3 regions of the Paenibacillus roseipurpureus genome follow, and region 1 is predicted to be linked to each of the others. Evidence: riboswitches for the same ligand, from Rfam matches in the RefSeq annotation. Region 1 holds a riboswitch; each other region holds the start of a gene.
What was found. A riboswitch is a leader RNA that binds a small molecule or an ion and turns the genes downstream of it on or off. The one in region 1 is predicted to bind cyclic di-GMP.

Region 1 (4,129 bases):
GAAGACTTAGGATTATCCAGCTCTTCGACACTGACCGTTGGCGGTCAAAAAGGGACGATTACCTTAAATGTCGAGAAGGCAGATACGATTGCTAGTTTAGTTTCACGAATAAATAGTAAAACGAGTGTTACTGGTGTTGGTGTTAACTATGATAGCACGATGAAGCGATTGTTTTTCGTATCGTCAGGTACGGGGCAGTCTGCTGAGGTTAATTTGCAAATGGAATCCTCTAATGGTACTACCAATCTGCTGAAGGATGTACTGGGTATTTCTTCTGCAGCAATCTCGGGTACTACAGGACAAACCTACAAGGGAACGAATACATTTAGCGCTGGGACGACTACGATCGTAGATAGTACTATTACCTCGGCGCAAACACTGCGTGTAAGCGCAGGGGGGAAAACAGTCGATGTGACCGTAAGCAGCTCAAGTGCAATCGGAAATGTCATCGATGCAATTAACAGCTCTGATGTTGGGAAGCTTGGCATATCTGCCTATATAACAAGTGATAACAAGCTTGCTTTCTTTGCTCCAGGGGGAGAAGCGATTACTTTATCAGATCAAACTGCAGATGGAACGGATATTACGACTAATTTTGCTTTAAGTGCACCGACGTCAACGAGTTATTCCCAGCTTGGTGTAAAGGGTACTCAAGCCGATGTTGAGTTTAATGGTGTTTCCGCCAAATATGACTCCAATACATTTTCCATTAATGGCATGACGTTTACGGCAAAGAAAGAGCAAGCACCGACTGATTCAGCAGTTAGTATTACAACGACACGAGATGTCGATGGCGTGTACAATTCGATTAAGACACTTGTTGATAAATACAATGAATTGATTACGACGGTTAATACCAAAGTTTCTGAGAAGAAGTACAAGGATTTCTCTCCTTTAACAGATGAACAGCGAGAAGGAATGAAAGATGATCAAATTAAAGCTTGGGAAGAGAAAGCGAAGAGCGGCTTACTGCGCAATGATGATTTGCTTTCAAGCGGCTTAACAAACTTTAGGACTTCTTTTTCCGCTATAGTAACCGGATTACCGACAGGAGATTATAAAACCCTATCAGAAATTGGCATCTCAACAAGCCTGATTGCCGGAAATTCTATTTCAGGTAGTTACTCGGAAAACGGTAAAATTTATATTAACGATGCAAAGCTTAAAGCAGCAATCGCGGAAAACCCTGATGAAGTCATGGCGCTTTTTATTACAAATGATGGAGATAAAGATTCGGATGCAGGTGACGGCTTAGCGACGAAATTATATGATAAAGCCACACGGTTAATTTCTAACCTTACAAAAAAGGCCGGGGCTACTTCAAGTGTCGATTCTAATTATTTAATCGGCAAATCGATTAATTCGATTAACACTAATATTGATAAGCTAACAGCTAAGCTGGATGCGCTCGAAACCCGATATTATAATCAATTTACAGCAATGGAAAAGTATATTACACAAATGCAGGCGCAGAGTGCACAGCTTAGTCAGCAAATGGGCGGCTAATTCAATAGGACTACATATTTAGGGGGAACATCTATGAGTTATCCGCAGCGGAATAAATACTTGGAGTCTTCCGTTCAGACTGCGACTCCAGCACAGTTGTTAATTATGCTTTGTGATGGTGGCATTCGGTTTTGCAGAATGGGCATCGAGGCATTAAAGGCTAGTAACTTCCAAGAAGCCAATACGAACCTAGTAAAGGTGCAAGATATCATTAGCGAATTCTCGATTACGCTTGATCGTTCCATTCCAATAGCAAATGATCTGCTCAAGCTGTATGAATATTTTACACGCCGTCTTGTTGAAGCGAATATGAAGAAAGAGGTAGAGCCAGCAGAAGAGGTATTGGGTTATCTGATGCAGTTAAAGGAAACATGGATGCAAGCTGCAAAGCTTGCGCAATCAACGGTATCGCCAGTAGCATCCGGTGTCAGCCATGGATGATTTACTCGTTCAATTAGAAATACATACGCAGCAGGGGCTATCCGCACTTTCCAATATGGACACTGAACAAATTTCCGAATATATGGAACGACGGAGTCAGATCATGAAATTACTGCTGCATGCTTCACCTACGCTACAACAGAAGAGGGAATACAAGAATCGGGTCAAAATGGTTTTAAGTCATGATACGATTTTTATCCGTAAATTAGAGCAGTTAAGGGATGAAGCTAGCCTTCAGATTTCGAAGATAGAGACTGGAAAGACGCAACGCATGTCATACGACAAAGCTTACACAGGAGAAAGCTACTTTTTTGATCTCAAGAAATAACGCAATAATAGAGACATAACAACAAGAATAGCCGCATTTAACCCAAATGAAAAGGCAAGTCATGGGAAACCATGATACGCAAAGCCAAGGGCCTGAACCTCGTTCTAAGTATGAGGATGGCAGCCGGTTGCCACAAGGAGTCATAGCGGTAAAACTATGAACCTTGCAAAGGTTCTTTTTTATTGCGCATAAAATACTATACCGTTGAAAGGCTGGTCAAAACGATGTCGAACAGAATGCATAGTAGATTGTCAGCAATAATGTCATTTCTTTTTCTATTGCAATTACTTTTCCCTGCAGCAAGCGTATTTGCAACAAGCAGTTCCATTTTGCCACCTAGTAATGTTACCTATCAGGCTCTGAGCGCTGATGATATTAAACTAAGCTGGGACCCTGTGTTTGGTGCGAATGGGTATAAGATCTATGAAATTACAGATGGCCAGCTTCTACTGACTGGCACAGTAACCAATGCTACATATACGAAAAATAATCTAGCCGAAGGTTCTTATCGGTATGTCGTATCTACCTTAAGTGCTGAAGGGGAATCCGGTCCAAGCGCCCCGATCACCGTCACCATTGACTACCCAGACATGTTGCCACCATCGACGCTAAACGCTTCGATTCAAAATGGTAACGATATCGTAATTAGCTGGGGTTCTGCTCAAAATGCTCAATCTTATAATCTTTATAAGATTGATGTGAATGGAGTAGCGACGTTATTAAAATCCGGGATAGATAGGACGTTTACGATAACCCGGGCACCCGAAGGTACCTATAAATTTGCTGTAACATCTGTACATACAGTATACGGTGAATCAGCCCAATCGACGATTAAACAGATTGATCTGGTATACCCAATAATGACTGCACCCAATAATTTCACTGCTTCAGTAACCAACCTCACTGATGTGAATTTAAGCTGGGATCCAGTATCGAATGCAATGAGTTATAAGATCTACCAAATCACTGACGGTAATCCAGTTCTTAAGAGTACGGTCAGTGGAACAACTGTAAAATATAGCAATGTACTGGCAGGAGATTATAGCTATGAAGTTCACTCCTACAGTGATCGCTTCGGAGAATCGTCCACAGGCAGCAGCGTTAGCATAACGGTTGGTGTTGTAACGATGCTTCCACCAAGCAATTTTGCACATAAGATTCAAAATGGCAATGATATTATTCTAACTTGGACATCAGCAGCTAATGCAAATTCTTACAAAATCTATCAAATTATTGATGGACAACGGGTTTTAAAGAGTACAGTAACAGGGACAACCGTTACTTATTCAAATATGCCAGCAGGCAACTATACCTATGAAATTCATTCCGTATCTACCCGATTTGGGGAATCGGCAGATGGCAGTCAAGATTCATTTACACTAGATCCTATAGCCATAGTGAGCCCAAGTAGCCTTTCTTATCAGCTTCAAAACATTAATGACATTATCTTAACATGGGATAGTGCTGTTTATGCGGATAGCTATAATGTCTATCAAGTTATTGATGGAGTGCCTGTTCTAAAAAGCACAGTTACAGGAACGACGGTAACCTTCACCAAGATGCCTGGCGGTGATTACAGTTATATTGTGAAATCTATATCCAGCCGTTTTGGTGAATCCACTGAAGGCAGCACGATTTCATTTCATCTCGAAAGTGTAACGATGTTCTCACCTAGCAATGTTACTTATCAGCTTCAGAATGGTAATGACATTGTTTTATCTTGGCCGTCTGCTGCCAATGCAAACAGCTATAAAGTCTACCAAATTGTAAATGGACAGCGAGTTTTAAAGAGTTCGATACCGGGTAAAACAGTAACCTACACCAATATGCCAGTTGGTGACTACTCCTATGAGG
Region 2 (4,129 bases), 1.7 Mb from region 1:
ACACAATTTTAATTGAAAAGAAAAGTTATTTTTTCATCAATTGGGCCAGCGCCTCTTGGAGCTGCGGGAACTTCCATACGAAACCATGCTGCTGTAAAACCCGAGGCAGGACCTTCTGACCCTCCAACAATAGCACGGAGAGCTCGCCGAACAATAGCTTCATCATGAAGGCTGGAACTGGGAATATATTCGGTCTTCTCATAACAGTCGCCAATGTACGTCCAAATTGTTGATTCGTCACGGGATTGGGAGCCGTTGCGTTGACAGGACCTTCAATATCATCGTGATCTACGCAGAAATCAATTAAACGCACCATGTCATCGATATGGATCCATGACATCCATTGTCTGCCGCTGCCGACGGTACCTCCAACACCAAGCTTATAAGGCAAAGCCATTTTCGGAAAAGCGCCTTCGAGGTTATCCAGCACAAGTCCAACACGAACTTTCACCACGCGAGTTCCTTGGATTTGATCGGCGGCATGCTCCCACTGCTTAACAACGGATGCTAAGAAATCCGTGTTTCGGAATGGGCTAGTCTCGTCGAAAGTGTCCGTTTCTGACGTTCCGTAATAGGACATCCCGGATGCATTCACAACGACACGCGGCTTCACGTCCATACTTGCAACGAGTTTGGCAACGTTAGCCGCTGCGTCTAAGCGGGACTGAATGATACGAGATTTGGCCGCCGCTGTCCACCGCTGACTGATCGATTCGCCAGCTAAGTTGACAATGGCATGCAGCCCTTGTAGGGTATCGGGCTTCATCTTCAGATCATCCCAAGTAACCGTTGTTACACCTGGGATACGGGTAGCAGAGGAACGTGAAATGTTAATTAGCTCGTAACCTTGTTCTAACCAATAAGCGATTAATCGTTTACCGATAAAGCCGCTGCCGCCTGTGATTGCTATTTTCATCGGAAACACCTCCATACAATCAGTATAAAGAGTTCATCCAATCATTACCAATGGCAGATTTGTGATCATGATGGCATTCATTCGTTTGCAAAATAACGACACCATTCTCGCTTTTTCGTGTATAATAAGTCTTCGGTGTGTATTTATTAACCATTGGTAATTATTTGATTCATCTTCAACCATGAAGGGAGCGCGAGCACATGAATCGTGTACGTCAATTTCTACATGCCTATCATCCGATTGTACATACATTAATTTTGGGCACGGTTATGGCTAGGGCAGCTTCTTCAATGAGTTTGCCGTTCCTCGCTATCTATTTGGCTAAACACTCGGATATGAGCCCAAGTTTGATCGGGATTGTCATTGGGATGGGTGCGTTGGCAGGAACAGTAGGCGGATTTGTAGGTGGTACGTTATCTGACCGATTTGGTCGACGTGTCATCATGCTTGGGGCACTTTTCGGATGGGGCTTCGTCTTCTTAGGTTTTGGCATTGTGAAGCTGCCTGTTCTGTTTATGCTGTTGAACATGCTCAATGGGTTGTGCCGCTCGTTCTATGAGCCAGTGTCTCAAGCGTTAATGGCTGATTTAACGGAACCTGCGAAGCGGAGACAAGTGTTCTCGCTGCGCTATATGGCGATTAACATCGGTGTGGCTGTCGGCCCGCTGCTCGGCGCTTTTTTTGCGACGATGAACGGTGCGCTGCCTTTTCTGCTGACAGGCGTTATTTATTTAATTTACGGCATTACGTTGTACGCGCTCCTCATTAAATTTGGCATCAAGCAAATTGAAGGGGAGAAGAAGTCGAAGATAACGTTCGGATCGGCATGGAATGTCATTCGCAAAGACATGACTTTCCGTTTGTACATCATCGGCGGCATCATTGGGGCGATTGGCTACTCGCAGGTTATGGTAACACTCTCCCAGTATCTTCAGATGGATTTCACCAATGGTGTCAACATGTTCGCGGTGCTCATGAGCGCCAATGCGATTGTCGTGATTGCCATGCAGATTCCGCTTGGTAAGTGGGCTGAGAAGTATCCCCCGTTAACCGCGATCATCGTTGGCAACATCATGTTTGCACTCGGTGATGTGGGATTTGCCTTCTCGCATTCGCTGACTTGGCTCATCATCTCCATGGGTATTTTCACCTTTGGTGAAATTTTGAATTATCCAGCCGCTAATCTGCTGATTGATAAGCTTGCTCCAGAGAACATGCGAGGTACCTATTTCGGGGCGCAAACATTAACGAATCTGGGCCACTTTATGGGGCCTTGGATCGGCGGCTTCTTGCTTGTGTCTTTTGGCGGGAAAACGCTGTTTCTTCTCATTGCAATTTTGTCGATGGTTGGCTCGATTTTCTACTGGAGGGGCACGAAACGTCATATTTCGGTAAAAAGTTCGTCGAAAATGCAAGTTTTTTGATGGATTTCGTAAAAATGGTTCCATGGAACTATTCGAATTGTGAACGACTTCCCTTATTCTTGAGAGTATAAAGATCAACATTACGCTTTATCTAACTATTTGCTTGCACGTCATCTCGACAAAGGCAAAGCTGGCGAAAGCCAGTGACGCAAAGCTACAGGGGCTTTACTTCTCCTGCTTAGGGACAAGCAGCCAGCCAGCCGCCGAAAGATTGGGAATTCATTCAGAACCCCACTAATTCGGATCCCCTTGGTGGGGTTTTTCTCTGTCATAATTTCGATATTAAAAAATTGTAAACAGGAGGCTCACTCAGCATGAAATTGGATCATCACCCACAGGAAGAACAAAAAGCTACCTCATTATGCGGAAACCATGTTGCTCGTTTGGTGCCATCCACGGATGGACCGAAACTGATGATTAACCGCGAAGAGTACGCACTTAACGAAACTTGCTGGGACGTTGAATTGTTTCACGGAAGAAACAACAGCATTCTCATTTTTTATTGGAAGGGCGAAGTTAAGCTATCGGTGAAAATGCCCCCAATGTCGCAAATCGAAGGTTTTTTAACTAGACTTTTTCAATGCCTGACTTCCAAATTAAGAGCGGTTCAGCCTATCTAGGCGAACCGTTCTTTTTTCTCATTGTCACCAATCGACACGAACGGCTATAATGAGGCCATATCCATAAGTAGTCCTAAAGTGCTATATCGAGGGAGTTGCATGGTATGAGATTGATTACACGTTGGGATTGCATGAACAGGCTTAGGTCGTTTATGGAGGTACAAGGTGACTATACACTTCAAACAGATACACCACGTAGCAATTATTTGTTCTGATTATGAACGATCCAAGCATTTCTATGTCGAGCTGCTCGGACTTACCGTTATCCAAGAAACGTATCGTGCAGAGCGGGATTCTTACAAATTGGATTTACGGATCGGGGACACAGATCAAGAGATTGAACTATTCTCTTTTCCGAATCCGCCACTACGCGTAAATCAACCTGAGGCTCGTGGACTGCGGCATTTGGCATTCGTTATCACCAATATGGATGAGACTGTGGAGGCCTTGACACACAAGGGGATCACGGTGGAGCCAGTACGGATTGATCCAATCACGGGGAACCGCTACACATTCTTCGCCGATCCAGATGGGCTCCCCTTGGAGCTGGTTGAAGTAATAGAATGTTAATTTAGGAATAAACATAATCCTCCTCACCAATACTAAGTTTTATCTTGCGATCATGAGGAAGGAATTAACAACACATGGACATTGATGCTTTTTTGGCAGAAGTGCTTAGCTCCAATGAGGATTGGCATGTATCTACGATGGATACCGTAACGGTCATAGACCCGATTATTGCAAAAGATAATCCTGATTTTGATCCTTATGAAGAGTATCAAGCATCAGAATTTTAAGAGGTACAATAGCTTTTAAGCCTGCAAGCCCATGGATAGGGTCGGCAGGCTTATTTCATTTATTTCATGGCGTTGGAATTGCTGATTTGGTAGCGAAACGGAACGTAAATGCGCTATTTTGCCGAAATGGCTGATATTCAGGGTTTGACGGAACGTGGATACTCTATTTATCGGATTTTCGTGGTTTTTGACCACTTTCCGGCAAAATAGCATACTGACGTTCCGCTCGAGGCCCATTTTGATGCTAGAAGAAGTTGTTAGCGCACTCACGTTCCGTTTAGGAGCAATTTCAGGGCTGAAATGTCCGCCTGCCGCCGAAGTCAGCTACATGCTTATCTATCGTGTCTTCGAGGAGGTAACGGACCAAGGTAT
Region 3 (4,129 bases), 730 kb from region 1:
TTATAGCTTTGTTTGTTGCATTGTCAGGAGTTACTGTAGCGGTGTACTGATAGTTGTTCCCAACAGTTGCGGATACATCTCCAGAGACGGTCACCATATGTACTGGGATACCAATTGGTGACGCAGCAGTAATCTTTTCAAGAATGGATAGATTGCTGCTCTCACCTGATGCATTTACTGCAGTAACGGCAAGTTTTACAGCTCCTACTGGAAGTGAAGTTCCAGTAGCAATGTTTATCTGATAAACACTTCCAATTGCCTTCTTGACTAGTGCTAAACTTCCTACCTTTTGATTATCGGCATTCAAGAAATAGACCTTGTAGCCTGTGATTTGAGTTTGATCGGCGGCTGCTGTCCATGAGAGTTTTCCTCCGATTTTGTCTTGCGCTGTTTCAGTATTCTGAAAAGAAATTGTAACTGGCGCAGGTAAATAGACGGAATTAGTAATCGTGACAGGAAGTGAAGAAATATTATCCCACAAATTGATTAATGTAACTTTATTTAATTCTTGTTGGGCTTGATCTAACGGAACAACTCCTACATAAACGGCGTTGCTTGGAACGGTTTGAACATTATATACAGCATAATTGACTGTCCCAGCATTAATCATCGCAAACGCGTTACCTATAGGTTGAATGTTCGCATCAATGAAGTACGCTGCATAACCGGTAATGCCAGATTCATCAACGCCAGGTGACCACATAAACGTGCCATTATATAAACCGGCAGAAGGTTGGTTATCTGTAAAGGTTACATTGGTAGCTAAGAAATTAGGCGAATCATAAATAGGCGAAGCCTTAAACTTGCTGCTTTCAGCATAAGCATTCTTGGAAAAGATACCGATCTGCTTGGCATTGGCTGGTATTGAGGTATTTGCAATCGCAATAGAGTTTATGGAACCTTTGGCCAATTCACCGATCATACCAAGTTTATTGCCTTGCGCATCTAAATAATAAGCGGTATAGCTAGTGATATAAGATTGATCATCTGGAACTGTCCAAGCAACATTACCTTGAATTTGACCAGACGTACCATTGGTATCCCTGAAGCTTACGGTTTTGGCTATTTCTCTTGGAATTTTAATTTCATCTACGCTGGAGTATCGGAATAATCCATTTTTCGCTTGACTGTAGAGCAGGACGCTGCCGTCGTCACTAATAGTTACGTGATCTATTGTGAAGGGAAGATTGAAAATCTTATTCCCATTTATCCGATCATAGACTGCTGTTTTGGAGATAACATATTGATTTTTAGCCATAAGAACTTGCTCAGGATAGGAAGCATTCACCGTAGTCAAATTACTCGCATCAAGGTTTTTCCCTGCAAAGAAGATCTCATTCCCATCCTTGACTAAAGGTCTGGAGGAAGGGGAATACCCTGCTGAAATACCAAAAGTTCTATATTTTCCTACATTGCTCGGATCCAATCCTACGAGTGATAGTTGTGATGGGGATGACTGAGACTCTCCGATGTAAATTTTGTTCAGTTCTGGACTGTATATCAGATCACCCTGATAAAAGGATGTGTTGATTTGGTCGCTAAACACAACTTTACTTGATGCCGTTGTTGTTCGATCATATGTGTGAAGCTCTCTGTTGCCGCTTCCCGGGAATTCCGGCAAGAAGTAAATATTATTAGGGCTTAATGCAATATGATACGGAGTTTCATCTACAATAAGATTGGAAATGTTTCCGCTATAAACAGAATCTGTGACTGCGATTTTGGTGCTTCCGTACAATGCAATGTAAAGTTTGCCGTCATAAAGGTCTATATCAGTCGGCTTGGACCCTATAAACATCTCATGCTCAATGGATAGAGTCGCAGGATTAATATAAAGCAGCTTATTGGCATCTTGCGATACAGCATACAATAATCCCGTGTCTTGACTGTAAACCATGTCAGTTACAGGCAAATTGAAGCCAAGTTTATTATCCACATATGTTGTTTGTGTTACCGTGTTTGTTGGAGTTAAATTGAGGTTTAGTTTTTCAATAGCCTTTGTTGTCGTATTGAATAAGTATGTATTATTGGAACCATCCATCAATATACGTTCAGTTTGATAGGGAAGGTTAGTAATTTTTGTGAAATTATTGCGATCGTAAACTGCGGTATCGGAAAATGCATAATTATCTTTTACATAAAAAATCTTATTCTCATAGGGACCGTCTTTAAAATCGCCGTGGATGATTTTCAAATTGGTTTTATCGAATTTGTGTCCTGCAAAGAATACATCATTGCCGTCTTGGATTACTTTACGTCCTGCATAGGAGAATCCATATCCGCCGTAATAGGTAGATTGGTTGTTAGGTACTAAAGTATCTGTCGCTGTGTTATATGCTGCTAGTTTTGAACCAGATAAACCGCTCTCACCTACGTATAAAGTATGTGTCGATTTATCTACAGCAAGGTCGGGCTTGTAATATACTTTTGGATACACATCTACTTGTGTCTCAACATTAGTCGTTAAATTAATATCGTAAACAAAATCAGAATTATCCTTTACAACATAGTAAAGCTTATTCCCATCAACCGCCACTCGATAAGGCGAACGGCTGCCACCGGTAGTAAGGGTAGAAGTAATTGCTTGAGAAGCAACGTCTACTACCTTAATTTGCGTTGCCCCAGAGAGTGGAATATAAAGCTTGCCATTATCCATTGCAATCCCAGACGGACTTGATCCAATAGCAAATTGCTTCTCGACTTGCAGATCACTTGTCCGGATAAACAGCAATTCGTTTGTATCGTTTGTTATCGCATAAATATAACCAGTTTGTTCCTCCATTACCCAGTCCACAATACTCTTATTAAGCATGTTCGTTGTTGCAGCTGCCGATACTCGGGCTACCGATCCTGGAATCACCATACTTACGGAGAAAAATAATAAACAAAATACGAGCAGAGATGCAATTTTCTTTCTCACTTGCGGCTTCGTGTTGAATCCTCTGTTTAATAAACTCATCCTACACCTCCAAAAATAATACAATCAAAAAAACCTACGCTAAGCACGGGCGGCTTATTACGCAGGTTGATATACGAATGATCCTATTAAATATACTAGGAATTCTAATGGCAACCTGGCAATCATAGCCTCTTGATAAGGCTTTAGACCCATAGCTTTGCGTCATCTCCTTTCGGAGATTTTGCCTTTTACATGAATAAAGAACTAAAAATTAGAACAACACTTACCAGATTATAGGTGATTTCGGTTTCCGTGACAACAAAAAAATTTAAATTACAACAAAATTCTGCAATTTTCTACTTACATCTGCAGCAAAGCCATCAGCAACATCCTTTTTTTGCTGGCGCGATGCAAGTCGTGTGATTTGGGGGATTTATTATGGTGCGTTGGACGGGGGTGGCCAGCAAGTGGCTATGGGGTCCTTCGAAGCAAGCTGAAAACTGTGCATAAATGAGTTCTTTAGCTGTGAAAAGTGATAAATCATCATTTCAAAGGCCTCCCAGGCGTAAATGGCTGCTGGAATGATGATTTTCATCACTACGGTGAAACTTGGAGGGTTGTGGAGGTGGGGAGGATTTTTACGAACGTTCATCCAAATATTTCTTTATGATCTCTTTCCCCGTAATCATTTCAAAGGTCCTAATAAAAAACCACATAAACCCGATATAAAAACCGACAAGTGGATACCGAAAAGATGCCGGCTTATTCCCTTCAAAATAGAAATGACCTACCCAGGAAAACACATAGTGCAGAATCCCAAGGCCCAGCGTCACCCAAATATTATTAAATAAAAATATCCAACCAAGAAAGGCAAACAAAAAAGCAAAGTAATGCAGAGTCTGATTATATCGGTTCTGATGGGCTTTCATATAGAAATTCAAATCTCTTCTAATTTGATCTTTCAAATTGATCCCTCAAATTCCCTTTTCAAAATACTCATATAAATCGTATCCGAATACCGCCCATGAATAAACGTTTTCTCTCTTAATCGGCCTTCCTCTTTAAATCCGCACTTCAAATAACATCGATACGCTCGTTCATTAAAATCGTGAACTTCCAGTTGTAATCGATTTAGATTCAGTCTGTTAAAGACAAAATCTTGCAGTAACTTTATCGCTTCCGTCCCAAATCCTTGGCCCAGATACTCTTTCATTCCAATCACAATGCCAA

Region 2: another riboswitch for cyclic di-GMP. It lies ahead of MJB10_RS19215 (hypothetical protein); the one in region 1 lies ahead of MJB10_RS00600 (OmpL47-type beta-barrel domain-containing protein).
Region 3: another riboswitch for cyclic di-GMP. It lies ahead of MJB10_RS23690 (S-layer homology domain-containing protein); the one in region 1 lies ahead of MJB10_RS00600 (OmpL47-type beta-barrel domain-containing protein).

Annotation. Positions count from the first base shown of each region.
Region 1 covers NZ_CP130319.1:124,401-128,529, forward strand. The annotation lists gene fliD (flagellar filament capping protein FliD) at 1-1,506, shown strand, start outside; gene fliS (flagellar export chaperone FliS) at 1,540-1,947, shown strand; gene MJB10_RS00595 (hypothetical protein) at 1,940-2,275, shown strand; cyclic di-GMP riboswitch class I at 2,319-2,410, shown strand; gene MJB10_RS00600 (OmpL47-type beta-barrel domain-containing protein) at 2,536-4,129, shown strand, end outside.
Region 2 covers NZ_CP130319.1:4,294,076-4,298,204, reverse strand. The annotation lists gene MJB10_RS19225 (TIGR01777 family oxidoreductase) at 26-916, opposite strand; gene MJB10_RS19220 (MDR family MFS transporter) at 1,117-2,340, shown strand; cyclic di-GMP riboswitch class I at 2,454-2,548, shown strand; gene MJB10_RS19215 (hypothetical protein) at 2,655-2,960, shown strand; gene gloA2 (SMU1112c/YaeR family gloxylase I-like metalloprotein) at 3,132-3,530, shown strand; gene MJB10_RS19205 (hypothetical protein) at 3,605-3,757, shown strand; gene MJB10_RS19200 (THUMP domain-containing class I SAM-dependent RNA methyltransferase) at 4,090-4,129, opposite strand, start outside.
Region 3 covers NZ_CP130319.1:5,249,882-5,254,010, forward strand. The annotation lists gene MJB10_RS23690 (S-layer homology domain-containing protein) at 1-2,959, opposite strand, end outside; cyclic di-GMP riboswitch class I at 3,066-3,155, opposite strand; gene MJB10_RS23695 (DUF962 domain-containing protein) at 3,538-3,864, opposite strand; gene MJB10_RS23700 (GNAT family N-acetyltransferase) at 3,861-4,129, opposite strand, start outside.